Regions from separate parts of the Georgenia sp. AZ-5 genome, predicted to be linked through region 2. Evidence: riboswitches for the same ligand, from Rfam matches in the RefSeq annotation. Region 2 holds a riboswitch; each other region holds the start of a gene.

Region 1 (10,051 bases), 2.3 Mb from region 2:
ATACATCACCGCGTGTCGAGCCCCACTGAAGTTGAGCAATTCCCACTGGACCTGAGCAGCGACCTGCGCAAGCCCCATTGGAAGTGAGCAGCGCGCCTCCCCTGGTCGGTGCGTGGGTGGCGTGGACTGGGCGGGTGTCGGCTTGACCCTTCAGGCCGCAGCGACTAGGGCGTGTCTCCCAATAGTCGAGCCGTTGGGCTGAAACGCTGCGGGGGTGTCGCGTACTGCCGTGCTGACGGATGCCCAGTGGGAGTTGATCGAGCCGTTGATGCCGTCCTCGGAGGGCCGTCGGGGACGGCGGTTCCGGGACCACCGCGCGGTGGTGGAGGGCATCGTCTACCGCTACCGCACCGGGATCGCCTGGCGGGACCTGCCCGAGTGCTTCGGCCCGTGGCAGACGGTGTGGAAGCGGCACCGCCGCTTCAGCGGCGACGGGACCTGGGACAAGATCCTCACCACCATGCTCGCGCAGGCGGACGCGGCCGGGCTGATCGACTGGGAGGTGTCGATCGACTCCACGATCAACCGTGCCCACCAGCACGCCACGAACCTCCCGAGGGACACAGGGGGACCTGTCGAATTACATGAAACTGGACGAGGAGCCGCCTGACCACGCCATCGGCCGCTCCCGCGGCGGACTGAGCACGAAGATCCACCACGTCTGCGACGGCAACATGCGCCCGCTGGTGATGGTGCTCGGGCCAGGGCAGGGCGGGGACTCGCCAATGTTCGAGCACCTCATGAACTCTGTGCGCGTGCCCCGGCTGGGCCCTGGGCGGGCCCGACCACGCCGGTGCGGGCCCTGGCCGACAAGGCCTACTCCTCCAGGGCGAACCGGGCGCTGCTGCGCCGGCGCGGCATCCAGGCCGTCATCCCCGAACGCTCCGACCAGATCGCCAACCGCAAACGCCGCGGTTCCAACGGCGGCCGGCCCGTCACCTACGACACCGAGGCCTACAAGCGGCGCAACGTCGTCGAACGCTCCTTCAACGTCTTCAAGCAGTGGCGCGCCCTGGCCACCCGCTACGACAAGCTCGCCCTGACCTACCGCGGCGGAGTTCTCCTGCGAGCGATCACCATCTGGCTCAACGCATTAAGAGACACGCCCTAGGAGACCGACTCGGGACGGGTTTGTACTGCGCTATGTCCCCCTGCAGATGTCGCGCGCGACGCATAGTTCGAAGCTGGCGCTGAGGTGGCATTGGAGCACGGTCGTCCCGTGCGGGAGTTCCCGTCCTACCGGGGCCAGCGGAACTGGCGAGCCTGTGGGGGTCGGCCACCGTGGGCGCACACGTGGGCTATGAGTCCTGGCTCGAGCGCGACCACGTCATGGCGCTGGACTTCGACAGCAAGGCGCTGGAGTTCGACAGCAACGTGGTGGCGTTGGCCCCGCAGCCGTTCTGGTTCGACTTGAGCTTCAGAGAGCGTCATCAGCGTGCGGGCCCAGGTGATGTCCTCTCTGCGGCACCTTGTCGCGGAGTCCGTGCCGGAAGGTTGCCACGACGATCTGAAGCGCCAGCTCACCGTGCCACGACTGCCGTCGCCGGCCGATCCCGTGCGCAACCGGCACTTTCCCGCACCACGTTGCGGAAACGGATCCGTGTGCCCACCGTCAGGTGAGGGCGGAGCGCTCATGGCGCGGGAGCGTGGTGAAGCTGTTGCACACGTCGGATGGTTCCACTACCTTGTGACCGCAGTCACAAACCTATATGGCCGTTGAAGCGCGGCGGGAGAGTCCCGTCCAGCACGATCGGTCGGGCGCCGAAGGAGCAATTTCCTCCCCGGGAAACTCTCAGGCCCCGTACCGCCGCGACGAGGCGCATCTGGAAAGTAGCACGTTGTCGTGCTCGCCGAAGGAGCAAGCCCCGCCCCTGTCTGGGTGGGGCGGAAACTCTCAGGCTGTGCAACAGATCGGGGAGGAACCAAGAAGCCGCGCGGCGACCGCGCAGAATTCTGGAGTTCCTCTATGACGATCATCTTGGCTCGCCCCACCACTGTGCGCGCGAGCGACGAGCACGCTTTCGCCCACCGCCACATCGGCCCCTCCGACGCCGACGCCGCGTCGATGCTGCACACCCTCGGCTACGACAATCTCGAAGAGCTGGTCGATGCCGCGGTGCCCGCGGACATCCGCCAGAAGGCACCGCTGGATCTGCCTGCGCCACGCGCCGAGGCAGAGGTCTTGCGGGACCTGCGCATGCTGGCCTCGAAGAACGTTCCGAAGACCCAGATGATCGGCCAGGGCTTCTACGACACTCTCACCCCGCCGGTAATCCTGCGCAACGTCCTGGAGAACCCGGCCTGGTACACCGCCTACACCCCGTACCAGCCGGAGATCTCTCAGGGTCGTCTGGAGGCGCTGCTGAACTTCCAGACGATGGTGGCGGATCTGACCGGGTTGCCGGTGGCCAACGCCTCGCTGCTCGACGAGGCCTCCGCCGTGGCCGAGGCCGTGCTGTTGATGCGCCGGTCCAACAAGGCCCGGGCCGAGGCGAAGACCGTCCTGGACGTGAACCTCTTCCCGCAGACCATCGCCGTCGTCAAGGGCCGGGCCGAGGCCCTGGGCTTCGAGGTCGAGGTCGCTGACCTCTCCGCGGGGCTGCCCACGGGTGAGATCTCCGGGATCGTGCTCCAGCAACCAGGTGACAACGGCGCGGTCGTGGACCACGCGTCGGCCATCGCCGCGGCCAAGGACCGCGGGGCCATGGTCACCGTGGCCGCCGACATCTTGTCCCTGGCGTTGATCGTCCCGCCCGGGGAGCAGGGTGCGGACATCGCCGTGGGCAACACCCAGCGCTTCGGGGTCCCGCTGTTCTTTGGCGGACCCCACGCTGCCTATATGGCCGTTCGTCCGGGCCTGGAGCGTTCCCTGCCGGGCCGCCTGGTGGGCGTGTCCGCCGACGACGCCGGAGTGCCGGCCTACCGCCTGGCCCTGCAGACCCGTGAGCAGCACATCCGCCGGGAGAAGGCCACCTCCAACATCTGCACCGCCCAGGCGCTGCTGGCTGTCGTGGCGTCCATGTACGCCGTCTATCACGGCCCGGCCGGCCTGAAGGCGATCGCCCAGCGCGTTCACCGCCACGCCCGCACCCTCGCCGCGGTGCTGGCTGGGGCCGGCATCGAGCTGGTGACCGGGCAGTTCTTCGACACCGTTCGCGCCCGCGTGCCAGGCCGCGCCACGGCAGTGGTCGAGGCCGCCGAGGCGCGAGGTGTGAACCTGCGCCTGGTCGATGAGGACACCGTCTCGGTCTCGGCCGACGAGGCGACCACGCTTGAGCACCTGGTGACAGTTGCGGAGGCCTTCGGCGTCGCCGACGCCGAGCAGGCGGTGGATACCGCACAGGACCAACTGCGTGGCGGGGACTACGCCCTGCCGTCGGAGCTCGTGCGCACCTCGGCGTACCTGACGCACCCGATCTTCAACACGATCCGCTCCGAGACCCAGATGCTGCGCTACCTGCGCCGGCTCGCCGACCGGGATCTGGCCCTGGACCGGACGATGATCCCGCTGGGCTCGTGCACCATGAAGCTGAACTCCACCGCCGAGATGGAATCCATCTCCTGGCCGGAGTTCGCCAGCATCCACCCCTTCGCCCCCGGCCACCAGACCGCCGGGTGGCGCGAGCTCATCGCCGACCTCGAGGCGCGCCTGTGCGCCGTCACCGGCTACGCCGGGGTCTCCATCGCCCCCAACGCCGGCTCCCAGGGCGAGTACGCCGGGCTGCTGGCCATCCGCCAGTACCACCTCGCCAACGGCGACACCGAACGGACCGTCTGCCTGATCCCCGCCTCCGCCCACGGCACCAACGCCGCCTCCGCCGTGCTGGCAGGGCTCAAGGTCGTCGTTGTGAAGACGGCCGCCGACGGCACCATCGACGCCGCGGACCTCGACGCCAAGATCGAGGCGCACCGCGACCAGCTGGCCGCCATCATGATCACCTACCCCTCCACGCACGGGGTGTACGACGCCGACGTGCGCGAGGTCTGCGACAAGATTCACGCCGCCGGCGGCCAGGTCTACATCGACGGCGCCAACCTCAACGCCCTCGTCGGGCTGGCCCAGCCCGGCCGCTTCGGCGGGGACGTGTCCCACCTGAACCTGCACAAGACCTTCTGCATCCCCCACGGGGGCGGCGGGCCCGGCGTGGGCCCCGTGGCCGTGGCCGAGCACCTCATGCCGTTCCTGCCGGGAGTCGCGGCCGGGGAGTCCAACGGGCGCGCCGGCACACCGGTCACCTCCACCCCGTATGGCTCCGCCGGCGTGCTGCCGATCTCCTGGGCCTACATCGCGATGATGGGCGCCGAAGGCCTCACGGACGCGACCAAGACCGCGCTGCTGACGGCCAACTACGTCGCGGCCCGCCTGACCGAGCACTTTCCGGTCCTCTACACCGGCAACCGGGGCCTCGTCGCCCACGAGTGCATCCTGGATCTGCGCGAGCTCACCGCCAAGACGGGGGTCACCGCCGAGGACGTGGCCAAGCGCCTGATCGACTACGGCTTCCACGCCCCCACCCTGTCCTTCCCGGTGGCCGGGACGTTGATGGTCGAACCCACCGAGTCCGAGGACCTCCCCGAGCTGGACCGGTTCATCGAGGCCATGATCGCGATCCGGCAAGAGATCGACCAGGTCCTGGCCGGGGAGTTCACCGTGAAGGACTCGCCGCTGCGCCGGGCCCCGCACACGGCGACCGCGGTCGCGGCCACCGACTGGGACCGCCCCTACAGCCGCGAGCAGGCCGCCTTCCCGGTCGCCTCGCTGCGCCAGGACAAGTACTTCCCTCCGGTGGGCCGGATCGACGGTGCGGCCGGGGACCGCAACCTGATCTGCTCCTGCCCGGCCCCCCAGGCCTTCGAAGACTGAACCGGCGCAGCCACGAAAGGCACCGACATGACTGTCAGCACCACTTCCCGACACACCGCCCTGCACGAGCAGCACGCCGCCCTGGGGGCCTCCTTCACCGACTTCGGGGGCTGGGACATGCCGTTGAAGTACGCCTCCGAGCTGGCCGAGCACCGAGCTGTGCGCCAGACGGCCGGGCTGTTCGATCTCTCCCACATGGGTGAGGTGCGCGTGCTGGGACCGGACGCGGGCACGTTCCTGAACACGGCCTTGGTCGGCAACCTCGCCGCGATGGCCGTGGGGCGGGCCAAGTACTCCCTGATCTGCACCCCTGAGGGCGGGATCATCGACGACCTGATCAGCTACCGGCTGGCGCAGAACGAGTACCTGGTGGTGCCCAACGCCGGCAACGCACCGGCCGTCGTCGCCGCCTTGGAGGAACGGGCGGCCGATTTCGACGTGGCGATCGTCAACGAGTCCGCCGAGACGTCCCTGGTCGCGGTCCAGGGACCGGCCGCCGAGGCGCTCGTGCTGGAGCTGGTCCCGGCCGCGCAGCAGGAGCTGGTCACAGGCCTGAGGTACTACGCCGCCACAGCCGTCCCCGTCGCCGGGACCCCGGTGCTGCTGGCCCGCACGGGCTACACCGGTGAGGACGGGTTCGAGCTCTACGTGCCCAACGCCCAGGCCGCGTCCCTCTGGGATGCGCTGTTGGAGACCGGTCAGGGACACGGGCTGATCCCGTGCGGGCTGGCCAGCCGTGACTCCCTGCGCCTGGAGGCCGGGATGCCGCTCTACGGCCAGGAGCTCTCCCGGCAGACCGATCCGTTCTCAGCCGGGCTGGGGGCGGTCGTGTCTTTCAAGAAGCAGGAGAACTTCATCGGCCGCCCGGCGCTCGAGGCCATGAGGGCCTGCGGTACGCCCCGGCGCCTGGTGGGCCTCAAGGGCCTGGGCCGGCGCGCCGGCCGCAGCCACTATCGGGTGCTCAAGAACGGGACCGTGGTCGGGGAGGTCACCTCCGGGGCGCCAAGCCCCACCCTGGGCTACCCGATCGCCCTGGCCTACGTCGAGAGCGAGTTCACCGAGCTCGGCACCACGCTGGAGGTGGACCTGCGAGGCAAGGCCGAGCCCTTCGAGGTCGTGCCCCTGCCCTTCTACCACCGCCACAAGTAGTCCCCTTACCGGCTTACTGAAAGGACCACACCATGAGCACTGTCCTGCCCGCGCTGCGTTATTCCGCAGAGCACGAATGGGTCGACGACGCCTCACCGGCCAGGATCGGCATCAGCCAGGTGGCCGCCGACAACCTTGGCGACATCGTCTACGTTGATCTGCCCGAGGCCGGGTCCACCATCACCGCCGGGGAGGCCTGCGGGGAGATCGAGTCCACCAAGTCCGTCTCCGAGCTCTACGCCCCGGTCACCGGCACCGTGGTAGAGGTCAACGCCGAGGCCGTGGACAATCCGGGCCTTCTCAACGAGGACGCCTACGGCGCCGGCTGGCTGTTCACCGTCGAGGTCGCCCAGGAGGGGCCGCTGCTGTCGGCCCTGGAGTACGCCGAGGCCTACGGGGGCGAGCTGGCATGACTGCCCACACCAAAGCCCCTAGCACCACCTTGGACCTGGACCTCGCCCAGCTCGACCCCGAGGTCGCCGAACGCATCGACGCCGAGCAGCGCCGCCAGCAGGACGGGCTGGAGATGATCGCCTCGGAGAACCACACCGCCGTCGCGGTGATGCAGGCCCAAGGCTCGGTGCTGACCAACAAGTACGCCGAGGGCTACCCGGGCCGGCGCTACTACGGCGGCTGCGAACACGTCGATGTCATCGAGCAGCTGGCCATCGACCGGGTCAAGGCCCTCTTCGGGGCCGGCTACGCCAACGTCCAGCCCCACTCCGGGGCCCAGGCCAACGCCGCGGTGATGCACGCCCTGATCAAGCCCGGGGACACCATCCTGGGCCTGAACCTGGCCCACGGCGGGCACCTGACCCACGGGATGAAGCTGAACTTCTCCGGCAAGCTCTACCAGGTCGTGCCCTACGGCGTGGAGGAGGCCAGCTGCACCGTAGACATGGACGACGTCGCCCGCCTCGCCCGGGAGCACCGCCCGAAGCTCATCATCGCTGGTTGGTCGGCCTATCCCCGGCAGCTGGACTTCGCCCGCTTCCGGGCGATCGCCGACGAGGTCGGCGCCTATTTCATGGTCGACATGGCCCACTTCGCCGGTCTGGTCGCCGCCGGGCTGCACCCCAACCCCGTTCCGCACGCCCACGTGGTCACCTCCACCACGCACAAGACCCTCGGCGGACCCCGTGGCGGGATCATCCTGTCCAACGAGGCCGACCTCGCCAAGAAGATCAACTCTGCGGTGTTCCCCGGCCAGCAGGGCGGTCCGCTGGAGCACGTGATCGCCGGCAAGGCCGTGGCGTTCAAGATCGCCGCCAGCGAGGACTTCCGCAGGCGGCAGGAACGCACCCTCGAGGGCGCGAAGATTCTCGCCCACCGCCTGCTCTCCCCGGACGTGACGGCCGCCGGGATCACTGTGGTCAGCGGTGGCACCGACGTGCACCTGGTGCTCGTGGACCTGCGCAATTCGGTGCTAGACGGCCAGCAGGCCGAAGACCTGCTGGCCCAGGTCGAGATCACCGTCAACCGCAACGCCGTGCCCTTCGACCCGCGCCCGCCGATGGTCACCTCCGGGCTGCGCATCGGCACCCCGGCCCTGGCCACCCGCGGCTTCGACGAAGAAGCCTTCACCGAGGTCGCCGACATCATCGCCGAGACCCTCATCGCCGGTGCCACCGCCGGGGCCGACGGGGCCGACCCGGCCGTGCTGGCCGCCCTAAAGGCCCGGGTCCAGGCCCTGGCCGCGGCCCACCCGCTCTACCCGGGACTGGCTCCGCTGAGCGGCGGCTGACCGCCGAGCGGTAAGGGCGCCCGCCCCCGGGCACCTACGACGGCGTGTGGTGCGGACCGGGGCACGACCCGGCCCGCACCCACCGCACAAAGCTTCCCTCGTCTGGAGCATCACCATGGCCATCAGCGTCTTCGACCTCTTCACCGTGGGCATCGGCCCCTCGAGCTCCCACACCGTCGGCCCCATGCGCGCCGCCCTGCGCTTCGCCCAGACCCTGGTCGAGGACCGTCTCCTGGAGCGCACCGCGGACCTGCGCGTCGACGTCTACGGGTCACTGGCCGCCACCGGCCGCGGCCACGGCACGTTCACCGCGATCCTGCTCGGGCTGGAGGGCTACGACCCGGAACAGATCCTGCCCGCCCAGGTCGAGAAGCGACTGGCCGGCATCGCCGCCACCGGCACCCTGCGGCTGTGCGCCCCCCTCGGACACCGCAAGGACATCCACTACACGGTCGAGGACATCGTGCAGCACCCGCTGACCGTCCTGGATCGGCACACCAACGGCATGCGTTTCCAGGCCCTGGACGCGACTGGTGGGGTGTTGGCCGAGGAGACCTGGTTCTCCGTCGGCGGCGGATTCATCGTCCGCGACGGCGAAGAGGGCACCTCCGCCGAGCTGGCCGGCGCCGGCACCCGGGTGCCATACCCCTTCCGCACCGCCCAGCAGCTGCTCGGCCACTGCCGGAACACCGGGCTGAGCATCGGTGAGGTCATGCTCGCCAACGAGAAGGCTTGGCGCAGCGAGGAGGAGATCCGGGCGGGGCTGTTGCACATCTGGGAGGTGATGGAGCAGAGCAAGGACTCCGCGATCGCCCGCACCGGCGTGCTGCCCGGGGGACTGAACGTCCCCCGCCGCGCCCCCGGCTGGCACGGGCGCCTACGCATCGAGGACCCGGACCGGGATCCGGGCTTCTGGCAGGAATGGGTGAACCTGGTGGCCCTGGCGGTCAACGAGGAGAACGCCTCCGGGGGCCGGGTGGTCACCGCACCCACCAACGGGGCGGCCGGCATCATCCCGGCGGTGCTGTTCTACGCCACCCACTACTCCCCCACCATCCTCGCCGCTGCTATGGAGTCCCCGGAGGCGCACGAGGCGACGAAGCAGGAGATCGTCACTCGGTTCCTGCTCACCGCCGGAGCGATCGGGGTCCTGTACAACGAACAGGCCTCGATCTCCGGGGCCGAGGTCGGCTGTCAGGGCGAGGTCGGATCCGCCTCTTCGATGGCCGCGGCCGGGTTGGCCGAGATCATGGGCGGCACCCCGGCCCAGGTGGAGAACGCGGCCGAGATCGCCATGGAGCACAACCTCGGGCTGACCTGCGACCCGATCGGCGGGCTCGTCCAGATTCCGTGCATCGAACGCAACGCGATCGCCGCGGCCAAGGCGATCAACGCCGCGAAGATGGCGCTGTGGGGCGACGGCACCCACCACGTGAGCCTTGACGAGGTCATCGTGACCATGCGCGAGACCGGCAAGGACATGAGCCACAAGTACAAGGAGACCGCCCTGGGGGGACTCGCCGTCAACGTCGTCGAATGCTGACCCGGCACGGGCCGGAACAGCCGGCTTGAGACACCCCCCGGAACCACCCATCGGTCAACGCCACGATGACCACGAGCAAGGGAGCTCGCCCATGACCGTCCCCCCGAAGGCCGGCGCATGCTGCGCATCGAGGCCCGCAACGTCCAGACCCCGATCGAGCGCAAGCCCGAATGGATCAAGGCCAAGGTCAAGACCGGTCCCGCGTACCTTGACCTGAAGAAGCTCGTCAAGGCCGAGGGGCTGCACACGGTGTGCCAGGAGGCCGGATGCCCCAACATCTACGAGTGCTGGGAGGACCGGGAGGCGACGTTCCTCATCGGCGGCTCGGCGTGCACACGGCGATGCGACTTCTGCCAGATCGACACCGGCCGCCCCCAGCCGATCGATCGCGCCGAGCCGTACAAGGTCGCGACCACTGTCAAGAAGATGGGGCTGCGCTACGCCACCGTCACCGGCGTCGCCCGCGACGACCTCGACGACCAGGGGGCCTGGCTCTACGCCGAGACCGTCCGCCAGATCCACCAGCTCAACCCGGGAACCGGGGTCGAACTGCTGATCCCGGATTTCTCCGGCGAGCCTGCACTGCTGGACGCGATCTGCGATGCGGCACCTGAGGTCTACGCGCACAACCTCAAGACCGTGCCCCGGCTGTTCAAGGCCATCCGCCCGGCCTTCCGCTACGACCGGTCCCTGGCGGTGCTCACTCACGGCCGGGACCGGGGACTTATCACCAAGTCCAACCTCATCCTCG
Region 2 (10,051 bases):
AGATCGGCAGGACGCCGGCCGAGCCGTAGCGCGACGCGGACACCGGCACGCCCAGCGCGCCGGGCGCGCCATCGGCGCCGGTGGCTGCGGCGTCGGCGGGCAGGAACGGCGCCAGGTGCTCGCGCACGGCCACCGGTCCCACGCCCGGCCCGCCGCCGCCGTGCGGGATGCAGAACGTCTTGTGCAGGTTGAGGTGGGAGACGTCCCCGCCGAACCGGCCGGGCTGCGCCAGGCCCACGAGCGCGTTGAGGTTCGCGCCGTCGATGTACACCTGCCCGCCGGCGGCGTGCACGGCGTCGCAGACCTCACGCACGTCGCCGTCGTAGACGCCGTGCGTGGAGGGGTAGGTGATCATGATCGCGGCCAGGTCGTCGGCGTGCTCGGCGATCTTCGCGCGCAGGTCCGCCGCGTCGATGGTGCCGTCGGCGGCGGTGGCGACGACGACCACGCGCATCCCGGCGAGCACCGCCGAGGCGGCGTTGGTGCCGTGCGCCGAGGCGGGGATGAGGCAGACGGTGCGGCGCTCCTCGCCCCGGGAGCGGTGGTAGCCGCGGATGGCGAGCAGCCCGGCCAGCTCGCCCTGGGAGCCGGCGTTGGGCTGGACGGAGACGCGGTCGTACCCGGTGATCACCGCCAGGCGCCGCTCGAGGTCCTCGATGAGCTCGCGCCACCCGGCCGTCTGGCTGTCGGGGGCGAAGGGGTGGACGGAGGCGAACTCCGGCCAGGTCATCGCCTGCATCTCGGTGGTCGCGTTGAGCTTCATGGTGCACGAGCCCAGCGGGATCATCGTGCGGTCCAGCGCCAGGTCCTTGTCCGCCAGGCGGCGCAGGTAGCGCAGCATCTGCGTCTCGGAGCGGTGGGCGTGGAAGGTGGGGTGGGTCAGGTACGCGGACGTGCGGGCCAGGGCGGCGGGCAGGACCTCCGGAGCGGCGCCGTCGGCCACCGCGGCGGCGGCCGCGTCCACCCGGGCCGCGGCGCCGGCGACGCCGAAGGCCTGCGCGACGGCCGCCAGGTGGGCGGGCGTGGTGGTTTCGTCGCAGGAGACGCCGACGTGGTCGGCGTCGACCAGGCGCAGGTTGACCCCGGCGGCCTCCGCGGCGGCGACGACCGCGCCCGCCCGGCCGGGCACCCGTGCGGTGAGGGTGTCGAACCAGCTCTCGTGCACCAGCTCCACGCCGTGCCCGGCGAGGACCGTCGCGAGGGTCCGGGCCGCGTCGTGGGCGTGGCCCGCGATCGCGCGCAGCCCCTCGGGGCCGTGGTAGACGGCGTACATGCTGGCCACGATCGCGAGCAGCGCCTGAGCGGTGCAGATGTTGGAGGTGGCCTTCTCGCGGCGGATGTGCTGCTCGCGGGTCTGCAGCGCCAGGCGGTAGGCGGGGTCGCCGGCGGAGTCCCTGGACACCCCGACGAGCCGCCCGGGCAGGGACCGCTCCAGGCCCTTGCGCACGGCCATGTACGCGGCGTGCGGGCCGCCGTAGAACAGCGGCACGCCGAAGCGCTGGGCCGAGCCGACGGCGACGTCGGCCCCCTGCTCGCCCGGCGGGGTGATCAGCGTGAGGGCGAGCAGGTCGGCGGCCACGGTGACCATGGCGCCGCGCTCCTTGGCGGCGGCCATGACGCCGGAGGCGTCCCACACCCGGCCGGAGGTGCCGGGCTGCTGGATGACGACGCCGGTCAGCTCCCCGTCCGGCAGGCCCGCGGCGAGGTCGGCGACGACGACGTCGAACCCGAGCGCCTCGGCCCGGCCACGCACCACGGCGATGGACTGGGGCAGGAGGTCGGCGTCGAGGACCACGGCGCCGGCGGCCCGGGCCTTGTTGACGCGGCGCATGAGCAGCACGGCCTCGGCGACGGCGGTGGCCTCGTCCAGCAGGGAGGCGCCGGCGACCGGCAGGCCGGTGAGGTCCTCGACCATCGTCTGGAAGTTCAGCAGCGCCTCGAGCCGGCCCTGGGAGATCTCCGGCTGGTACGGCGTGTAGGCGGTGTACCAGGCCGGGGACTCGAGGACGTTGCGCTGGATCACCCCGGGCGTGACCGTGCCGTGGTAGCCCTGGCCGATCATCTGCACGCGCATGGCGTTCTTCTCCGCCATCTCCCGCAGGCGGGCGAGGACCTCGGTCTCCGACAGGGCCGGGGGCAGGTCCAGCGGTCCGGCCTGCCGGATGCCCGCGGGCACGGCGGCGTCGGCGAGGGCGTCGAGGCTGGGCAGGCCGAGCTCGTCGAGCATGGTCGCCGTGTCGTCGGGCCGGGCGCCGATGTGGCGGTCGGCGAAGGTGGCCGCGACCGGCTCCGTCAGGGGGGCGAGGGTCTGGTGTGCCATGGCGGACTCCCGGGTCGGGCGGCGCGGGCGCGCCGACGATGAGGTCCTCCCCGCTCTGTCACGTGACCTGAGAGTTTCCGCGGGCCGGGGCCCGCTTGCACCGTCGGTGAGCGGCGCCTGGCTGGCCGTCGCTGCTCTTCAGAGTTGCCTCGTCACGGCGGTGCCGGTGCCTGAGAGATTCCTGGGGAGGAGTTGCTCCTTCGGCGCCCGCTGCGCGCGGGACTCTCCCGCCGCGAGTCGTCGGCGTGTGAAGTTGTGGCCGGCAGCGCTAGCGGGCGCTGCTCGGCGTCGCCCCGAGTGTGTCAGATTTCCGTTTCGGGTGGGTAGCCCGTCCGCGCGCGCAGGGCCGTGGGCCGGCGGCGCCCGGCAACCTAGACTGCTGCCACCATGACTGCTGCTCCACCGGCCGAGACCGCCCCCGCCGTGCCCGCCCCCGCCGTGCCCGTCCCCGCCGTGCCCGTCCCCGCCTCGCACGGACTCCCGCGCACCTACCTGGTGCGCACGCTGGGCTGCCAGATGAACGTGCACGACTCCGAGCGCCTCGCCGGCATGCTGGAGGCGCAGGGCTACGTGCCGGTCGAGTCCGTGCCGGAGGCAGCCGCCCGCGCCACGGAGGCCGGTGACGGCGGCGCGGACGTCGTCATCCTCAACACCTGCTCGGTGCGCGAGAACGCCGCGACCCGCCTGTTCGGCAATCTCGGCCAGCTCGCCTCGGTCAAGCGCACCCGCCCGGGCATGCAGATCGCCGTCGGCGGCTGCCTCGCCCAGCAGATGCGCTCCGGCATCGTCGAGAAGGCGCCGTGGGTCGACGTCGTCCTCGGCACCCACAACCTCGACGTGCTGCCCGCCCTGCTCCAGCGCGCCCGGCACAACTCCGAGGCGCAGGTGGAGATCGAGGAGTCCCTCAAGGTCTTCCCCTCCACGCTGCCCACCCGGCGCGAGTCCGCCTACGCGGCGTGGGTTTCCATCTCGGTCGGCTGCAACAACACCTGCACCTTCTGCATCGTCCCGCACCTGCGTGGCAAGGAGCGCGACCGCCGGCCCGGCGACGTCCTCGCCGAGGTGCAGGCCGTCGTCGCCCAGGGCGCCATCGAGGTCACCCTGCTGGGACAGAACGTCAACAGCTACGGCGTCGGCTTCGGCGACCGCGGCGCGTTCGCCAAGCTGCTCCGCGCGTGCGGGGAGATCGAGGGCCTCGAGCGGGTGCGGTTCACCTCCCCCCACCCGGCCGCGTTCACCGACGACGTCATCGAGGCGATGGCCGAGACGCCCAACGTCATGCCGAGCCTGCACATGCCGCTGCAGTCCGGCTCCGACGCCGTGCTGCGCGCGATGCGCCGCTCCTACCGGCAGGCGAAGTACCTCGGGATCATCGACCGGGTCCGCGCCGCCATCCCCGACGCCGCCATCACCACCGACATCATCGTCGGGTTCCCGGGGGAGACGGAGGAGGACTTCCAGGCGACGCTTGACGTCGTCGAGGCCAGCCGGTTCTCCTCCGCGTTCACCTTCCAGTACTCCCGGCGCCCGGGCACCCCGGCCGCGGACCGCGAGGACCAGGTGCCCCAGGAGGTCGTCACCGAGCGCTACCAGCGCCTGGCCGCCCTGCAGCAGCGGATCTCCACCGAGGAGAACGAGCGCCAGGTGGGGCGTACCGTCGACGTGCTCGTCGCCGAGGGGGAGGGGCGCAAGGACGGCGCCACCCACCGCATCACCGGCCGCGCCGCCGACAACCGGCTCGTGCACGCGGCGCTGCCCCCCGGCCTGACCGAGGGCGAGCGCCCCCGGCCCGGCGACATGGTCACCGTCGAGGTGACCCACGGCGCCCCGCACCACCTGGTCGCCGACTCCGCCCTGGCCGGCGGCACGTTCCGGCTGCGCCGCACCCGCGCCGGCGACGCCTGGGCACGCCGCGCGGGTCTGGTCGAGGAGCCGCACGGCCACGGCGAGCCCGCGCCCGCCGGGCCGATCACGCTCGGGATGCCGACGCTGCGGCGCTGAGCCGCGGCGGCGGCCGGCCCGCGCGGCCCCGCGCCAGCCGCGGCTCGCGCTCAGAACTCCGGCGAGGGCTCCTCGATCGGCGGCATGGACCGGCCGAGCGCCTGGAAGAACTGCACCCCGGCGGCGAGCCCGCCCTCGATGATGTCGAGCAGCTGGCGGTCGGTCGCGCCCGCGCCGACGTCGGCCATGATCTCGGTCCGCACCGTCAGCCCGTCCTCGGTGGGCGCGGTGAACACGGTGGGCCAGATCTTGTCCCGGTTCCAGTCGTTGACGGCCTGCGCGACGGCGGGCACCAGCTCGTCGGGGATCAGCCGGCCCCACGTGCCCCGGACGCTGAGGAAGTCCTGCTCCTCCCCGGCCAGGCGCAGCTGGAACTGGTAGCCGTCCCACATCCCCGACAGCGACGCGTCCGGCTCCGCGCGCACGTGGTAGCCGCGGCCGGTCACGACGTCGTAGATGCGGGTGGCCGTGACCGGCGTGGTCCGTTCCGCCGGCGGCCCCGGCAGGTGCCGCGGCTCCGCGCGCGCCACGGGCGGCTCGGGTGCGGACCGCGGCTCCTCCACGGGCTCGGGCCGGTCGCCCGGGCGGCGCTCGGGGCGCTGGCGCCGCCACCAGCTCACGACAGCGCTCCGGGGGCCTGCTCGGCCGGGTCGGGGTAGCGCAGCTCGAGGTCCCGCATCATGCGCATGCCCTGGCCGATCCCGCGCTGGATCAGGCGGGTGAGCTGCTCGTCGCTCACCCCGGCGCCCAGCGGCGTGGACACCTCCGCGACGACGCTGAGCCGGCCGTCGTCGAGCACCCGGACGTAGCACTTGGGGCCGACGTACTCCCGGTTCCAGCTGTCGATGAGCTCGAGCACCTCGCCCAGCCGCTCGAGCGCCAGCCGCCGGTGCCAGGAGCCGCGCACCTGGAGCACGGACTGGTCGGGGCCGAGCAGGTACAGGTGGAAGACCGCCTGCGCCCACATCGCCCCGAGGTCCCCGTTGCGGTCGCGGAAGTGCGGGTAGTCCAGCTCCTGCAGGGCGGCCTCCAGCCGCGCCCGGGTCAGCGGCAGCACGACGTCCCGGGCGCCGGTCGCGCCGGTCGTCGCACCGGGGCCGCCCGGTGCCCCCGGGCGCCGCCCCGATTCCTCGAAGCCGGGCCTGGCCATGGTCCGAGGGTACGCGCGGGGGTGCGGGCGCGCGCCAGGTAGGTTGGGCACTCGTGCGGCAGGCGACGGACGAGGCGGGCGGCGCCGTGCGCGTCGTCGCCGTCGTGGGCATGACGGCGACCGGCAAGTCCGCCCTGGCGCTCGACCTCGCGGAGGCCCTCGGCGGGCCCGGCGCCGTGGAGGCCGTCAACGCCGACGCGATGCAGCTCTACCGCGGCATGGACATCGGCACCGCCAAGCTCCCGCCCGCGGAGCGCCGGGGCATCGTCCACCACCAGCTCGACGTCCTGGACGTGCGCGAGGAGGCCACCGTGGCCGCCTACCAGCGGGCCGCACGCGGCGACGTCGAGGCCATCCGGGCGCGCGGCCGCCTGCCCGTGCTGGTCGGCGGGTCCGGGCTGTACGTCCGGGCGGTGCTGGACCGCCTGGACTTCCCGGGCACCGACCCCGCCGTGCGCGGGGCGCTGGAGGAACGCGCGGAGCGCCTGGGCACCCGCCCCCTGCACGACGAGCTCACCGCCCAGGACCCGGCCGCCGCCGCGCGCATCGACCCGCGCAACACCCGCCGGGTCGTGCGGGCACTGGAGGTCATCGCCCTGACCGGCCGGCCCTACTCCGCCTCGATGCCCGAGCACGTCTACGAGGTCCCGGCGGTCCAGCTGGCCGTCGCCGTCCCGCGCCCGGAGCTGGACCGGCGCATCGCGGCACGCGCGGCGCAGATGATCTCCGGCGGGCTGGTGGAGGAGACCGAGGCCCTGCTGGCCCGGGGCCTGGCGGAGGGCCGCACCGCCCGGCGCGCCGTCGGCTACGCCGAGGCGGCCGAGGTGGTCGCCGGGCGCATGACCCGCGAGGAGGCCGTGGAGGCGATCACCGTGGCGACCCGCCGCCTCGCGCGGCGGCAGGAGAAGTGGTTCCGGCGCGACCCGCGCATCACGTGGATCCCGGTGGCCGAGCCCACAGCCATGGTCCGCGCGGCGCTGCGTACCCTTGGCCTATGACATCCCCCTTCGGTGCCCTCGCCGGGCGTGCCCTGACCACCGGGCACGGCACGGAGAACGACTTCGTCCTCGTGCCCGACCCGGACGGCGCCCTGGAGCTCACCGCTGCCGAGGTCGCCGCCGCGTGCGACCGGCACGCCGGTGTGGGGGCCGACGGGCTCATCCGCGTGGTCCGCTCCGCCGCGCTCCCGGAGGGGGCCGACATCCTGGCGCAGGACCCGGGCGCGGAGTGGTTCATGGACTACCGCAACGCCGACGGGTCGCTGGCCGAGATGTGCGGCAACGGGGTGCGGGTCTTCGTGCACTACCTGCGGGTGCGCGGGCTCGTCGAGCTCGGCGCGGGGGAGAGCGTCGTGGTCGGCACCCGTGGCGGGCCGCGGCGCGTGACGTTCGACGGCGAGCTGTACACGGTCGAGATGGGCACCTGGGCGATGCCCGGCGGGCTGCCCGCCGTCCAGGCCGGCTACGACGTCGTCGTGCAGGTGCCCGGCCTCTCCGGCCCGCGCGCGGGCCTGCGGGTCACGGTGCCCAACCCGCACACCGTCGTGGCCCTGCCCGACGAGGCCGAGCTCGCCGGGGCGGTGCTCACCGGCGGCGCCTCCTACGAGCCCGCGCCGCCGGAGGGCACCAACCTCGAGCTGGTCGTCCCCCTGGGGGAGGACGACGGCGACGGCGAGGCCGTGGGCCGGGTCCGGATGCGGGTGCTCGAGCGCGGCGTGGGGGAGACCCGCTCGTGCGGCACCGGGACGTGCGCCGCGGCGCTCGCGGTGCGAGCCTGGGGCGGTCCCGGCGCGCCGGACACCTGGCGGGTGCTCGTGCCCGGCGGCGAGGTCGTGGTGCGGGTGCTCGGCGACACGGTCACGCTCACCGGCCCAGCCGTCCTCACCGCGGACGTCACGCTGCTGAACTGACCGGCGCCGGCGTCGGCGTCGGTCGTCCGGCGTGGTCGCGGTCCGGCGTGGTCGGGCTCCGGCGCTGTCGCGAGGGCGCGGCGGGTAGCGTGGACGGCTGTTGCAGCCTCGAACGGGACGGACGATGCCGAAGAAGAAGCACAAGCCGCGCAGGACCGCCTCCCAGCGGCGGCGCCACCAGGGCGCGCCGCGGCGTGACGCCCACCGGGCCGTGCCCGCGGACACCGGCGCGCTGCTGCAGGAGCTGGAGGACTGGGCGCGCGGGCTCGACCTGTTCCTCGAGGACAGCACCTGGCTCGTCGACACGGCCATCGACCTCAAGAGCGACTTCCTGGACTCCCCGGACCCCACGGCCTGGACCGAGGCGGAGATCCGCACGGTCCTCACCGAGCTGTTCCCCCGCAAGGTGGTCACCGACGCCGGCGACCGGCGCCTGCTCGCCCCTGCGATGACCTTGTTCTTCACCTTCCTGCTCGCCACCGGGCGCTGGCGCTCACCGCTGGGCGAGGCGGAGGTGACGGCGCTGATGGAGCAGCTCGCCGCCGACGTCCCGCAGGCCTTCGAGGACGCCTCGCGGCGCACCATGGGCGGGAACATCATCGAGCACGCACTCCAGGACGGGGTGGACGTCCGCGACCCTGCCGCCCTCGCCGACTTCGTCGCGCGTGACAACAGCCTCCCGTACGACGAGCGGGTGGCGATCAGTGACGGTGTGGCCCCGAACACGGACGGGCCGGAGGGGGCTCTCAACCCGTTCGCGTCGATCTGGCCGGTCACGCTCGGTCCCACGCCGCGACTCGATGTGCTCGCCGCCGGCCCCTTCGAGGCCGCCGAGGTCGCCGCCTCGTTCGAGCGGTCCCCGATCCTGCGCCGTGCCCGGGCCCTGGTCGGGTGGGTGGGTGCGGGAAGGCCCGTGACCTCCACCGGCGCCCTGCGCCGCGCCGACACCCTGGAGCTCATGCGGCTCACGGGGATCGAGCGGGACGAGGAACCTCGGTCCATGTGGGAGGTGCCCGAGCTGGCCGTCGTCTGGGTGGCCGTGGCGCGAGCCGGCTACGTCGAGATCGGCAAGACGCGCGTGACGCCGGGCGGGCGGGCGCTGCCGCCGGTGGACGGGCCCGCGGAGGCGGTGGCCGGCGCCGGTGCCGGCCTGCACGCCGCGGTCCTCCACGCCCTCCTGGACGACCGCGGCGGGGAGGGGAGCATCGCCCACGAGCCGGACCTCCTGCTCGGCGCGCTCCTGCGCGCCGCGGAGCCGGAGGGGTTCACCTGCCCGGAGCCGCCGGTGACCGGCGACGACTGGGACCCGGCCGCGATGCCGGCGCTCCTGCTGCACGCCGACCTCGTCCAGCTGGCCCGGATGGGCATCGTCGAGCGGCAGGCGGACACGTTCCGGCTGCCCGAGCTCCTCCACCCGGTGGTCCCCGCGGCGCTGTCCATGCTCACCACGGATTGAGGGCCGGCCGGGCGCCCGCACGTGAGGGCGGCCGCGTGCCGTCCTGACTGGCACGGCGGGCGCTCAGGGGCGCGGCGGCCGCACCGTGAGCACGCGGAAGCCCTTCGAGCTCGCCGTCCGGGCCACGTCCATCCCGAGCTCGTCGGCGAGCCACCGGTGCAGCGAGTCCGCCCCGAGGTTCTTCTGCACCACGAGCTGCGCCCGGCCCCCGGGCGCGAGCAGCCCCAGCCAGCCGCGCAGCAGCTCGTGCAGCGCCGCCTTGCCCACCCGGATCGGCGGGTTGGACCACAGCTCGTCGATCCGGGTGCCCTCGGCGGCGAACCGCTCGAGCGCCTCGCCGGCCTCGAGGGCGGTGACGTTCGCCAAGCCCAGCGCCGCGGCGTTGCGGCGGGTGAGGTCCAGCGCCCGGGCGTTGACGTCCACACCGACGACCCGCGCGCCCGGGGAGGCGAGGGCCATCGCGAGGGTCACGGGCCCCCACCCGCACCCGACGTCGACGAGCGTGCCCTGCTCGGGCGGGTCGTCCACGGCGTCGAGCAGCACCCGGGTGCCCAGGTCGAGGCGGTCGCCCGAGAAGACCCCCGGCGCCGTGGTGACCCGCACCTCGTGGCCCCGCAGCCGCACGTCGAGCGTGCGCAGCTCTCCGGGGGAGGCGGGCCGGGCGGTGAAGTAGTGGTCGGGCGCGCTCACCCAGCCAACCTATACGCCGCCTCCCGCGGCGGCCGCGGTTGCCGGCCGCTGCCCCGCAGCGGCCGGCTCCGGGTGCCCGCCGCCACGTCCACCGATTTCCCTCTGGGGATAACAGATGGCCGTGGCACTCCCGCCGTGGGATCCTGGAGGCATCCACGGAAGGACACCATGACCCCCACCAACCCCACTCACGCCGAGCACCTGGACGAGACGGCGGGAGGCGCCCAGCGAGCCGCCGAGGACGTCGTCGCACGCATCCTCGCCCGCGCCGGGAACTCGCTGAGATCCACCGAGGGGACGGCCCTGGAGTCCGGCGACGGCGCCCCGCCGGAGACGGGCGAGGACTGGGACGGTGAGCAGCTCGAGCGTGAGGAGCGCGCGGCGCTGCGTCGCGTGGGCGGCCTGTCCACCGAGCTCGAGGACGTCACCGAGGTCGAGTACCGGCAGCTGCGCCTTGAGCGCGTCGTCCTGGTCGGGCTGTGGTCCACCGGCACGGCGGAGCTGGCCGAGGTGTCGCTGCGCGAG
Region 3 (10,051 bases), 440 kb from region 2:
CCGCCTGAGCGCGGTGAGGAGGCTGCCCGCCCCGGGCATCGCCTCTCCCCCGGCGCCGCCGGCGCGGGCGGTGCGCATGAGGCAGCCGTCGACGTCGAGCACCCAGGCGCGGGCGCGGCGGAGCGTCTCGACGGCCGTCGACGGCGGCGTGGTCATCGCGTTCCTCCCGCGGGGCTGCGCTCGAGGCTGAGCCGGGTGGTGCCGTCGTCGACGGAGATCGAGGTCACCGAGGGGCGCTCGTCGAGCGCCGCCAGCAGGCGCGTGAGCGAGCGCGCGGGCTCCGTGCGGGCGGCGTACATGGCGTCCACCTGCTCGGCCGGCATCACCGCGCGCAGCAGCAGCTCCTCGTCGCTGATGTGCTTGCCGAAGCGGCGGCGCAGGTCCGCGATGGTGATGTCGCCGCCCTCGTTCACGGCCTGCTGGCCGCGCCGGGTGCTCAGGGCCCGGTCCAGCAGCTCGGGGCTCACCGGGCCCGGCAGGGGCCCGAAGTCGCCGCGGAGGAGGTCGATGACCTCGTCGGAGATCTGCTTGTACCGCTCGCCGGCGATGACGTTGAGGGTGGCCTGGGCGACGATGTACTGGGCGAACGGCGTCATGACGATGGGCCAGCCGAGGTCCTCGCGGACCTGGACGGACTCCTCGATGACGGCGTCGAAGAGCTCGGGGCGGCGGATCTCGGCGAGCTGGCGGCGGGTGGTGGACTGCACGCCGCCGGGGATGGTGTGGCGGTAGTAGGCCTCGTCGTACTGGTTCGGGGTGCCCGCCGGCAGGTTCTTGATCCTCGCCTGGCGCACGAGGTACGCCGAGGCGCGGTCCATCGCGTCCAGGTCGACGTCCACGTCGTGGCCCCGCGCGCGGAGGTTGGCGACCAGGCGCTGGGCCTCCGGGTGCGAGCTGCCGTTGGCCAGCGGCGGCAGGGCGCAGTGGATGGTCGTCATGCCCAGGTCCGCGGCCTCCAGCACCGTGATCGGCGAGAGCCCGGTGGTGCTGTGGGAGTGGATCTCGTCGAGCTTCTTGCGGCGCAGGCTGCCCTGGAGCGCGGGCACGAGCGTCCTCACCCGGTCCGGCGTGAGCAGGCCGGCCGGGTCCTTGAGGTAGATGCTGTCGATGGCCGGCGAGTCGTCCAGCTCGGCGATCTTCCGCGCGAAGTACTCGTCGGTGTGGACCGGGCTGGTGGTGTAGCAGATGCCGCCGACGACCTCGTCGAAGCCGACCCGCTTGGCCATCTCCGCGGTGCGCCTGGCGCCCTCCATGTCGTGCATGGGGTCGATGACCCACAGCCGGCTGATGCCGTTGCGGGCGAGAAGCGTGAAGGCGAGCTCGAAGACGGCGTCGGGCGTGCGGTGAAAGGTGATGAACCGCTTGCCCGTGGTGAGGAAGCCGAGGCGGGTGCGGGGCATCCGGTCGCGCGCCGCCCGGAGCCGCTGCCAGGGGTCCTCCCGGTGGTAGCGCACCGCCGTGGCCATGAGCGTGGAGGTCAGGAGCTCGACGGCGCGGTAGCCGACCCGGTCGAGGTCGGGCGTGACGCCCTCGACCATGCGGGTGGTCACGCCGGTGGCGCCCCACAGGCTCTGGTTGCCGTCCCGCAGGGAGACGTCCACCAGCGAGATGTCGCTCATCGGGCCTCCTGCAGGGGGGACGCTGCGGCCGCCGCGTCGGCCGCCGGCGCGGGGTCGGTCAGCAGGCGGTCGAGCCAGCGGGTGGTGACGGTGTTCTGCCGGTACGCCGGCTCCGCCACGATGCGGCGCAGCAGCGGCAGCGACGTGGTCAGCCCACCGATCTCGAAGCGCTCGAGCCCCTCGCGCAGGCGGTCGACGGCGGCGGCGCGGTCCGGCCCCCACGCGACCTGCTTGGCCATGAGCGCGTCGTAGAAGGGCGGGAAGCGGTAACCCTCGTAGATGTGCGAGTCCAGGCGCAGGCCCCCGGCGACCGAGGGACGCCACCGGGTGACGGTGCCGGGCGACGGGGCGAGCCCGTTCTCGGGGTCCTGCGCGGTGATCCGCGCCTCGATCGCGTGGCCGTGGAAGGTCACGTCGTCCTGGGAGAGGCTCAGCGGCTCGCCCAGCGCCGCGAGCAGCTGCTCGCGGACGAGGTCGACGCCGGTGACCGCCTCGGTGACGGGGTGCTCGACCTGGATCCGGGGGTTGACCTCCAGGAAGGCGAGCTCGTCGCGGTCGACGTCGTAGAGGAACTCCACGGTCCCCAGGCCCACGTAGTGCAGGGCCCGGGCGATGCGAACGGCGCTGTCGTGCAGCAGCTCGCGGGTCGGCGCCGGCAGGGCGGCGCAGGGGGACTCCTCGACCACCTTCTGGTAGCGGAACTGCACCGAGCACTCGCGCTCGCCCAGGTGCACCACGTTGCCGTGGCGATCGCCGAGGACCTGGACCTCGACGTGCTTGGCATCCTCGACGAAACGCTCGAGGAACACCGTGCCGTCCCCGAAGGCGGACTGCGCCTCCGCCGAGGCGACCCGCCAGGCCTCGTGGAGGCCTGGCGGGTCCTGGACCCGCTTCATCCCCCGCCCGCCGCCGCCGTGCGCGGCCTTGACCAGGACGGGATAGCCGATCTGCTCCGCCAGGCGCTCGACCTCCTCGGGCGTGCGGGCCCGGCCGCCCGCCGAGACGGGGACACCGACCGACTCGGCCAGGTCCCGGGCCGCCAGCTTGTCCCCCAGCGCGCGCAGCGCCTCCGGGCTGGGCCCGACGAACACGAGGTCGTTCTCGGCGCACGCCTCGGCGAACTCGGCCCGCTCGGCGAGGAAGCCGTACCCCGGGTGCACCAGGGTGCAGCCGGTGGAGACAGCGGCCTGCACCACGGCCGGGACGTTCAGGTAGCTCTCGGTCGGCCGCGGACCGCCGAGGGTGACCGTCCGGTCGGCGCGCCGCGCGCCCAGGGTCGCGCGGTCCGCCGTCGAGACACCGAGCACGGTCTCCAGGCCGAGGCGCTGGCACGCCTCGATGATCCGCACCGCGATCTCCCCGCGGTTGGCCACGAAGACCCGGGGCGTCATGACGCCTCCCGGATCACGAAGAGGGGCTGGTCGAACTCCACCAGCTCCCCGTCACGGGCGTACGACGCCACGACCTCGCCGGCGACGCCCGCGACGACGGAGTTCATCAGCTTCATCACCTCGATGATGCAGAGCACCGAGTCCGCCTCCACCGTGTCGCCCGGCTCCGCGAACGGCGGCTCGCCCGGCTTGGGCGAGCGGTAGAAGGTGCCGAGCATCGGGGCCCGCACGAGCACGTGCCCCGGCGGCAGCGCCTCCGGGGAGACGTCCTTCTCGTCGCGAGCGGGCAGGGTGGCGAGCACGGCGGGGCTCGGGCTGTCGGTGGCGGCACCGGCCCGGCGGAGCGGTCTACGACGGTGCCGCCGGCGATGGGATGCTCGCCGGCCGGGCCCGGGGCGTCGTCACCCGCCGGCGGGCGACGCTCCTGGGTGTGCGGCACCGGCGGGGCCGGTTCGCGTGAGGCCGCGACGCCGTTGCTCCGGGCCTCCGCCTCACTCAGGAAGCCACCGCGGCGCACGTGGATCCGCAGGGAGCCCTTCTCGTACAGAAAGTCCGTGAAGTCGGTCTTGTCGAGCTGCTCGATGATCGCTGCGAGCTCCTCGAGATCAACGTCCATGCGGCCCAAGCCTCCTTGCTTGCCGACGTGCATGTGGGGGTGCCACCTGTGCCGTGAGCAGCAAACTAGGAACCGGTCCCCCATACCGCAATGGAAAGGCGCGGACATTCCACCATGGGGTATCGCTCCTGCGGCGCAGCCCGCGGGCCGGCTCGCGGGTGAGGGCCCCGACGCCCGACATCGACGGATCCGGATCTCGGGCGCCCTGCCGTGGTGCCACGGGTCGAGCCACGCTCCGCCACCCCACCCGGGACGGTTCACGGTGAGACGGCTAACTGGACACGTTGGCAGCTGCAGTCGTCCGATGCGGCATACTTGTCCCGTCAACAACTGAACATGCCACCGAACCGCGGCGGGAGAGTCCCGCAACAGCGGGCGCCGAAGGAGCAACCTCCCCGGGAATCTCTCAGGCCCCCAAACCGCCGCCGGCGAGGCTCCTCTGGAAAGCAACCCTGCGGGGTTCACCGACGGTGCAAGCGGGTCCCGACCCGCGAAAGCTCTCAGGTCCGATGACAGAGCGGGGAGACACCATCCCCGGTGCGCCTGCCGCACCCTGTCCTGAGGAGTTCTGTGGCTCTCTCCATCGACGCGCCCACGCGCGTGCAAGATTCTCATCGCCTCTCCGCCCGGCCGGTCGCGCCGCGGACGAACCGTCGTCTCGGTGTCGTGGCGATCGTCGCCTCGGCCACAGCGATGGGCGCCGCCGGGCTGTTCGGCCGGCTGGCCACTCCGGCCGACGCGGTGATCGGCGAAGCCCTCACGTTGGGCCGCATGCTCGTCGGGGCGCTCGGCATGCTCGTCCTGCTCACGGTCTCGCGTCACCTCGGCCAGCTGCGCCGAGCCCGCCTGTCCTGGTCGGTCGTGCTCGGCGGGGTCTTTCTCGGCATCTCACTCGCGACATACCTGTCCGCGACCGTGCTCATCGATCTCTCGCTCGCCGTGGTGCTGCACTACATCGGCCCGGCGCTCGCGACGCTGCTCGCCCGCGTGATGCTCAAGGAGCGCATCACCCACCCCGACCTCCTGTCCCTGGCCGCCAGCTTCCTCGGGATGATGCTGGCCGCCGGTCTGGTCGGCGGGGCGCCGTCCCCGGCCTCCGACCAGCAGACCCTCGGGGTCGTTCTCGGCGTCGTCTCCGGCGTCTTCTACGGGGCGGCGCTGCTGTGCTACCGCTACAGGTCCGACATGCCGGCCGACGTTCGCAGCTTCTGGAACTTCACCTTCGGCACCGTGGCCACCGGGGCCATGGTGGCTCTGGCTCGTCCCGACCTGTCCGGGATGACCCCGACCCACTGGGTCTGGGCCGGCGGGTTCTTCCTGGTCTGCGGTCTTCTGGCGCTGGGGCTGCTGGTCGTCGCGGGCAAGCACCTGCGCGCCGCCGAGCTCTCCGGCCTGTCGTACTGGGAGGTCGTGGTGGCGATGATGATCGGGGCGGCCGCGTTCGGCGAGTCGGTCTCGCTCCTGGCCGTCCTCGGCGCCGGGCTCATCGTCGTGGGGGCGGTGCTGCCGCTGCTTTCCGGTCGGCCCCGCTGAGCACCAGCCCACCCGCCCGGGCGCGCGGCCGACGGAAGCCCTCCCGCCCGGGCGCGGCGGAGCTCCCACGCCCGGTACCGACGCCAGCCGGACGTGGACGGGAGACCGCCATGCCGGGACGGCGGCCGTCCTCCGCTCTCACGACTTCTCGCGGTCGTGACGGCGGCGAGCGGCTGGGGCGTCGATGTTGAACCGCAGGCCCAGCATGCGGATCGTGAAGCACACGACGGCGCCGAGCACCGCGCCAGAGACCCCGAGGACCGGGTGGTGGGCGGTGGCCACGGCGATGGCAGCGCCGATCACGGCCGGGACCGCGTAGAGACCGCTGGCGAGCACGGACGGGATCTCGCGGATGAGCACGTCCCGGATCGTCCCGCCGCCCACCGCCGTCACGGCACCGAGGAGGATGGCCGGTGCGGGATCGAGACCGAACGCGATCGCCTTCTGCGCACCCACCACGGCGAACACGCTCAGTCCCACGGCGTCGAGAACGAGCATCGAGTGGTGGATCAGCCGGGGAAGCTGGCTGACGAAGAAGGCGATGAGGGCGCCGCCGGCGGCGACGGCCAGGTAGTACCGATCGGTGAACGCCGCCGGAGGCACCGCCCCGATGCACAGGTCCCGAACCAGGCCGCCACCGAGGGCGGTGATGACGCCCAGCGTCAGGATCCCGACGATGTCGACCCGGGTCTTCTCCGCTGCGGTGAAGGCTCCGTTGACGGCGAAGGCGAAGACACCGAGCAGATCCAGAGCACGGACGGCGTCAGCGGCGGACACGGCAACTCCCCTTCCTGGGAGAACGGCAACACCCTGAATCGGCGGGCTCCCGGGCGACCTCGCGGACCGTGGCCCCGGTGCTGCATCGCTCGGCTCCGGCGGGGTGCTGCACCGCTCGGGTCCCGCCGGCGACGGCGGTGCCCGATCCCGACCGGAGGTCCCCTTCGCGCCATGACGCTGGCGGCTGCGTCGCCACAGGCGCCGCCAGGCCTGATGATTCCACCAGCCGGCGCTACGCCGCCAACCACGCCAGTGCGGCCACGACGGCGGCAGCGGTGCCGGTCCGCAGGGTCGGCCGCATCACGGGCGCGAACGTGGGCGAGTGGTTGCCCGGGACATCCTCGGCCAGAGTGCCCCGCGCCGCAGCGGTCCGGTAGAGGTCCGGGTCGATGCCGCCGATGGCCCAGTAGGTGTACGGGGCTCCCAGCGCGTCAGGCACCGCCGAGAAGTCCTCACTGGCGGTCTGACGCCCGAAGTCTCCGGCCGCCTCACCGAAGTACTCGCGAAACGCGGCGGTGACCCTCGCGGTGACGTCCGGGTCGTTGTCGGTCAACGGGTAGCGGTCGTAGCTCTCGAACTTCGGCTCCCGCGGTGACCCCGAGGCCGCGCACTCCGCGCGGACGATCCGCCTCACGGCGGCGACCATCCGCGCCCGGGTCTGCTCGCTGTAGGCACGCAGGTTCAGCTCGAGCAACGCATGGTCGTCGATGATGTTGCTCTTCGCGCCCACGGCGATCCGGCCCACCGTGAGGACCGCGAACTCCCCGGGGGGCAGCTCCCGGGAGACCACGGTCTGCAGGCGGATGACGATCATGGCGGCAAGCACCGCGGGATCGACGGCCAGGTGCGGCATCGACCCGTGGCTGCCGCGACCGTAGACCGTCACCCGCACACTCTCCGCGAGCGAGAGGAACGGGCCCGAGCGGGTCCCGACGGTGCCGGCAGGATGGGCCAGGACATGCTGGCCGAAGACGACGTCCGGCTTCGGGACCAGCGCGGCCAGCCCGTCAGCGACCATGCGGTCAGCGCCCTCGGCGAGCTCCTCCGCCGGTTGGAACAGCGCCACGAACGTCCCGCGCCAGGACGGCGTCGATCCCGCGAGAAGACGCGCCGCCCCGAGCAGGCAGGCGACGTGGACGTCGTGACCGCAGGCGTGCATCACGGGCACTTCGTTCCCGGCACCTCCGTCGTGCGCACGGCGCTGGCATAGGGCAGCCCGGTCGCCTCCGCGACCGGCAGCGCGTCCATGTCGGCCCGCATCAGCACCACCGGCCCGTCGCCGTTGACGAGCACCCCGACGACGCCGGTGCCCCCAACGTTCTCGTGCACCACGAACCCCAGCTGCCGCAGCTCCGCCGCGACCACCCCCGCCGTGCGCGTCTCCTGATGGCCGAGCTCGGGATGCGCGTGCAGGTCCCGGTACAACCCCTCCTGCCACTCCCCGATCTCCGCCTGACCACGAAGGACCGCCTCGACGGCTGACGCAGCACTCATCCAGATCCTCCCCACCATGAGCGTCAAGTTCCTGGGTCCGTCCACGGCGGACAATCGCGCGCGTGACGGCGGCGACCAGCATCCCCCGCACGGCCTCGCGGTGCATGCCGTCTGCTCGCGATGGCTCCGCAACCGATGTCGCGCCGTCGCTGGCGTCGCGCGGGCCGCAACCCCGGTGATGATCCCGGCGGTTTCACCGGCGCGGCGCCGGCGCCGCCCTCGGCAACCTGGCACCGTGGCTCTGGTCCCCGCTGCCCTCGCCCTCACGCTGCCGCGCACCCGGTGAGGACTACGGCGCTCTGCCGCCGACGTCTGTGAGAACGCAGTCCGGAGGTGATTGCTGCGTTCTGACAGGCGGCCAGGGACTCGTCGATCCGCCTGCCGTCGGAACGGTCGCGGCGCACTCCACCATCCCGTATATGGACGCCCACCTCTTGACAGTCCTACTCCCCTCTGCGAGTCTGCCAAAACGATTCGGCAACGAGGGCGATCCCACGGAGGTCTCGATGAAGAGAGTTCGGCAGGTCGGCACGACCGTCATGGTCACGGCCACCGCCTCGATCCTGGCGGCATGCGGCGGGAGCGGTGGCACCGACGGCGGCGACGCCTCCAGCACCGGAGAGGTCACCGTCTGGGCTCACCAGGGGCAGGAGTCGGAGGTCCAGGCCCTCGAGGAGATCATCGAGGACTTCAACACCTCTCAGCAGGAGTACACCGCGACGCTGCAGTTCGTCCCTGAGGCTGACTACACGAGCACCCTGACCACCACGGACCCGGGCGAGCTGCCGGACGTCCTGGAGTACGACGGGCCGATGATGGCCTCACTGGTCCACGCCGGCAAGCTCGCCCCGGTCGGCGACCTGGTGGCCCCCGAGACACTCAAGAACCAGACGGCGTCCGTGCTCGCCCAAAACACCTTCCCCGGCGACTCGAAGGTCTACGGCATCTCCCAGTTCGACGCGTCGCTGGGGATTTACGGCAACAGGGAGCTTCTCGACGCCGCCGGCGTGGACTACCCCGAGGGCCTCGACGACGCCTGGACCGCCGAGGAGTTCGAGGCCGCGCTGAAGTCCCTCCAGGCGTCGGACCCGGACGGGCAGGTGCTCGACATCAAGGAGAACTACGGCGCCGAGTGGCCGACCTACGGCTTCCTCCCCGTGCTCTGGTCCGCGGGCGAGCGGCTCGTCGAGGACGGCCAGGCGGACGGTCACCTCAACAGCGCCTCCGCCGTCGCAGCGGTCGAGCGGTTCGCGGCCTGGCGGCCCTTCGTGGACCCGAACACCGACGACGCGGCCTTCGTCGACGAGCGGGTCGCGCTGAGCTGGGTCGGGCACTGGGTGTACAACACCTACGCCGAGGCGCTGGGTGACAAGCTCGTCGTCCTGCCCCTGCCGGACTTCGGCCAGGGCCCCAAGAGCGGTCAGGGCTCATGGGCCTGGGGCGTGAACCCGGAGTCCGAGAACGCCGAGGGTGCCGCTGCGTTCCTCGATCACCTCGCCTCCGACGATGCGGTCACCACCATGACAATGGCGAACGCTGCGCCCCCGGCGACCACGAGCGCCGTTGGGGCCAGCGAGCTCTACGGCCCGGAGGGGCCGCTCGCGCTGTTCGCCGACTCCCTCGAGCGCACATGCGGAGACGGCGCCCTCAGCCCGGGTTGCGTGGCGGTGCCGCGCCCGGTCACGCCCGCCTACCCGGTCATCAGCCAGCAGTTCTCGGAGGCCTTCTTCGGGGCCTACGAGGGCGGCGACGCCCAGGAGCTGCTCGACAAGGCCGCCCGCACGATCGATCTGGATTACCAGGACAACGACGGCTACGGCCTCCGCTGAGCCGGCACCGGGGTGGGGAGGCGCTCGCCGCCCACCCCGGCCTGGGAAGGAGAACTGATGACAGTGGCACCAGCGCCCCGCACCCGCCGGCGCGCCGGCGGCCGACCGGACGCGGGGACCGGCTGGGCGATGTTCGCACCCGCCGGCGTCGCGCTCGCCGTGTTCGTCGTCGTGCCGTTCCTCTTGGCAGGCTGGCTCTCGCTGCACAACGTCCGCCTCGACACCCCGGCGCCGCCCAGCTGGATGGGGTTGGAGCAGTACCGCCGGATCCTGCTCGACCCGGACTTCAGCGCGGAGTTCTACCGCGGCCTGCTCAACAACACCGTCTTCGCCGCAGTGGTGGTCCCCCTCCAGACCGCGCTCGCCCTCGGCCTCGCCCTGCTGCTCAACCGTCCGCTGCGCGCGATGGCCTTCTTCCGCACGTTCTTCTTCATGCCGGTGGTCTTCCCGATGGCCCTTGTCGCGGTCGTGTGGAAGGCGATCTACTCCCGCGGTGAGCTCGGCATGCTGAACGCGGTGGTCGACACGCTCTCGCTGGGGCGACTGGGACCGTACGACTGGCTCGGTGATCCCCGCACGGCGCTTGCAGCGATCATCGTCATGTCCGTGTGGCAGGGCGCCGGCCTGCAGATGGTCATCATCCTCGCCGGCCTCCAGGGCATCCCCCAGCAGCTGTACGAGGCCGCGTCCCTGGACCGCGCCGGCCGGTGGCGGCAGTTCCGGCACGTCACCCTCCCGGGCCTGCGCAACACCCTCGTCTTCGTGGTGCTCGTGACGACGATCTTGTCCTTC

Evidence for each region. A riboswitch is a leader RNA that binds a small molecule or an ion and turns the genes downstream of it on or off. The one in region 2 is predicted to bind glycine.
Region 1: linked by a shared signal. The riboswitch ahead of gcvP (aminomethyl-transferring glycine dehydrogenase) and the one ahead of gcvP (aminomethyl-transferring glycine dehydrogenase) in region 2 are both predicted to bind glycine.
Region 3: linked by a shared signal. The riboswitch ahead of ACF0H8_RS10250 (DMT family transporter) and the one ahead of gcvP (aminomethyl-transferring glycine dehydrogenase) in region 2 are both predicted to bind glycine.

The regions. Positions count from the first base shown of each region.
Region 1 covers NZ_JBINOU010000001.1:3,999,414-4,009,464, forward strand. The annotation lists partial or broken gene ACF0H8_RS18545 (IS5 family transposase) at 230-1,111, shown strand; glycine riboswitch at 1,718-1,817, shown strand; gene gcvP (aminomethyl-transferring glycine dehydrogenase) at 1,967-4,864, shown strand; gene gcvT (glycine cleavage system aminomethyltransferase GcvT) at 4,892-6,013, shown strand; gene gcvH (glycine cleavage system protein GcvH) at 6,046-6,426, shown strand; gene glyA (serine hydroxymethyltransferase) at 6,423-7,757, shown strand; gene ACF0H8_RS18570 (L-serine ammonia-lyase) at 7,873-9,300, shown strand; gene lipA (lipoyl synthase) at 9,418-10,051, shown strand, end outside.
Region 2 covers NZ_JBINOU010000001.1:1,736,296-1,746,346, forward strand. The annotation lists gene gcvP (aminomethyl-transferring glycine dehydrogenase) at 1-2,320, opposite strand, end outside; glycine riboswitch at 2,469-2,560, opposite strand; gene miaB (tRNA (N6-isopentenyl adenosine(37)-C2)-methylthiotransferase MiaB) at 2,708-4,321, shown strand; gene ACF0H8_RS08275 (YbjN domain-containing protein) at 4,372-4,941, opposite strand; gene ACF0H8_RS08280 (YbjN domain-containing protein) at 4,938-5,471, opposite strand; gene miaA (tRNA (adenosine(37)-N6)-dimethylallyltransferase MiaA) at 5,525-6,469, shown strand; gene dapF (diaminopimelate epimerase) at 6,466-7,380, shown strand; gene ACF0H8_RS08295 (hypothetical protein) at 7,505-8,836, shown strand; gene ACF0H8_RS08300 (class I SAM-dependent methyltransferase) at 8,900-9,526, opposite strand; gene hflX (GTPase HflX) at 9,695-10,051, shown strand, end outside.
Region 3 covers NZ_JBINOU010000001.1:2,175,024-2,185,074, reverse strand. The annotation lists gene ACF0H8_RS10275 (HAD-IIA family hydrolase) at 1-156, opposite strand, end outside; gene ACF0H8_RS10270 (pyruvate/oxaloacetate carboxyltransferase) at 153-1,619, opposite strand; gene ACF0H8_RS10265 (acetyl/propionyl/methylcrotonyl-CoA carboxylase subunit alpha) at 1,616-3,010, opposite strand; gene ACF0H8_RS10260 (acetyl-CoA carboxylase biotin carboxyl carrier protein) at 3,007-3,312, opposite strand; gene ACF0H8_RS10255 (hypothetical protein) at 3,528-3,683, shown strand; glycine riboswitch at 3,970-4,058, shown strand; gene ACF0H8_RS10250 (DMT family transporter) at 4,197-5,159, shown strand; gene ACF0H8_RS10245 (trimeric intracellular cation channel family protein) at 5,298-5,936, opposite strand; gene ACF0H8_RS10240 (amidohydrolase) at 6,169-7,095, opposite strand; gene ACF0H8_RS10235 (hypothetical protein) at 7,095-7,430, opposite strand; gene ACF0H8_RS10230 (extracellular solute-binding protein) at 7,937-9,259, shown strand; gene ACF0H8_RS10225 (carbohydrate ABC transporter permease) at 9,317-10,051, shown strand, end outside.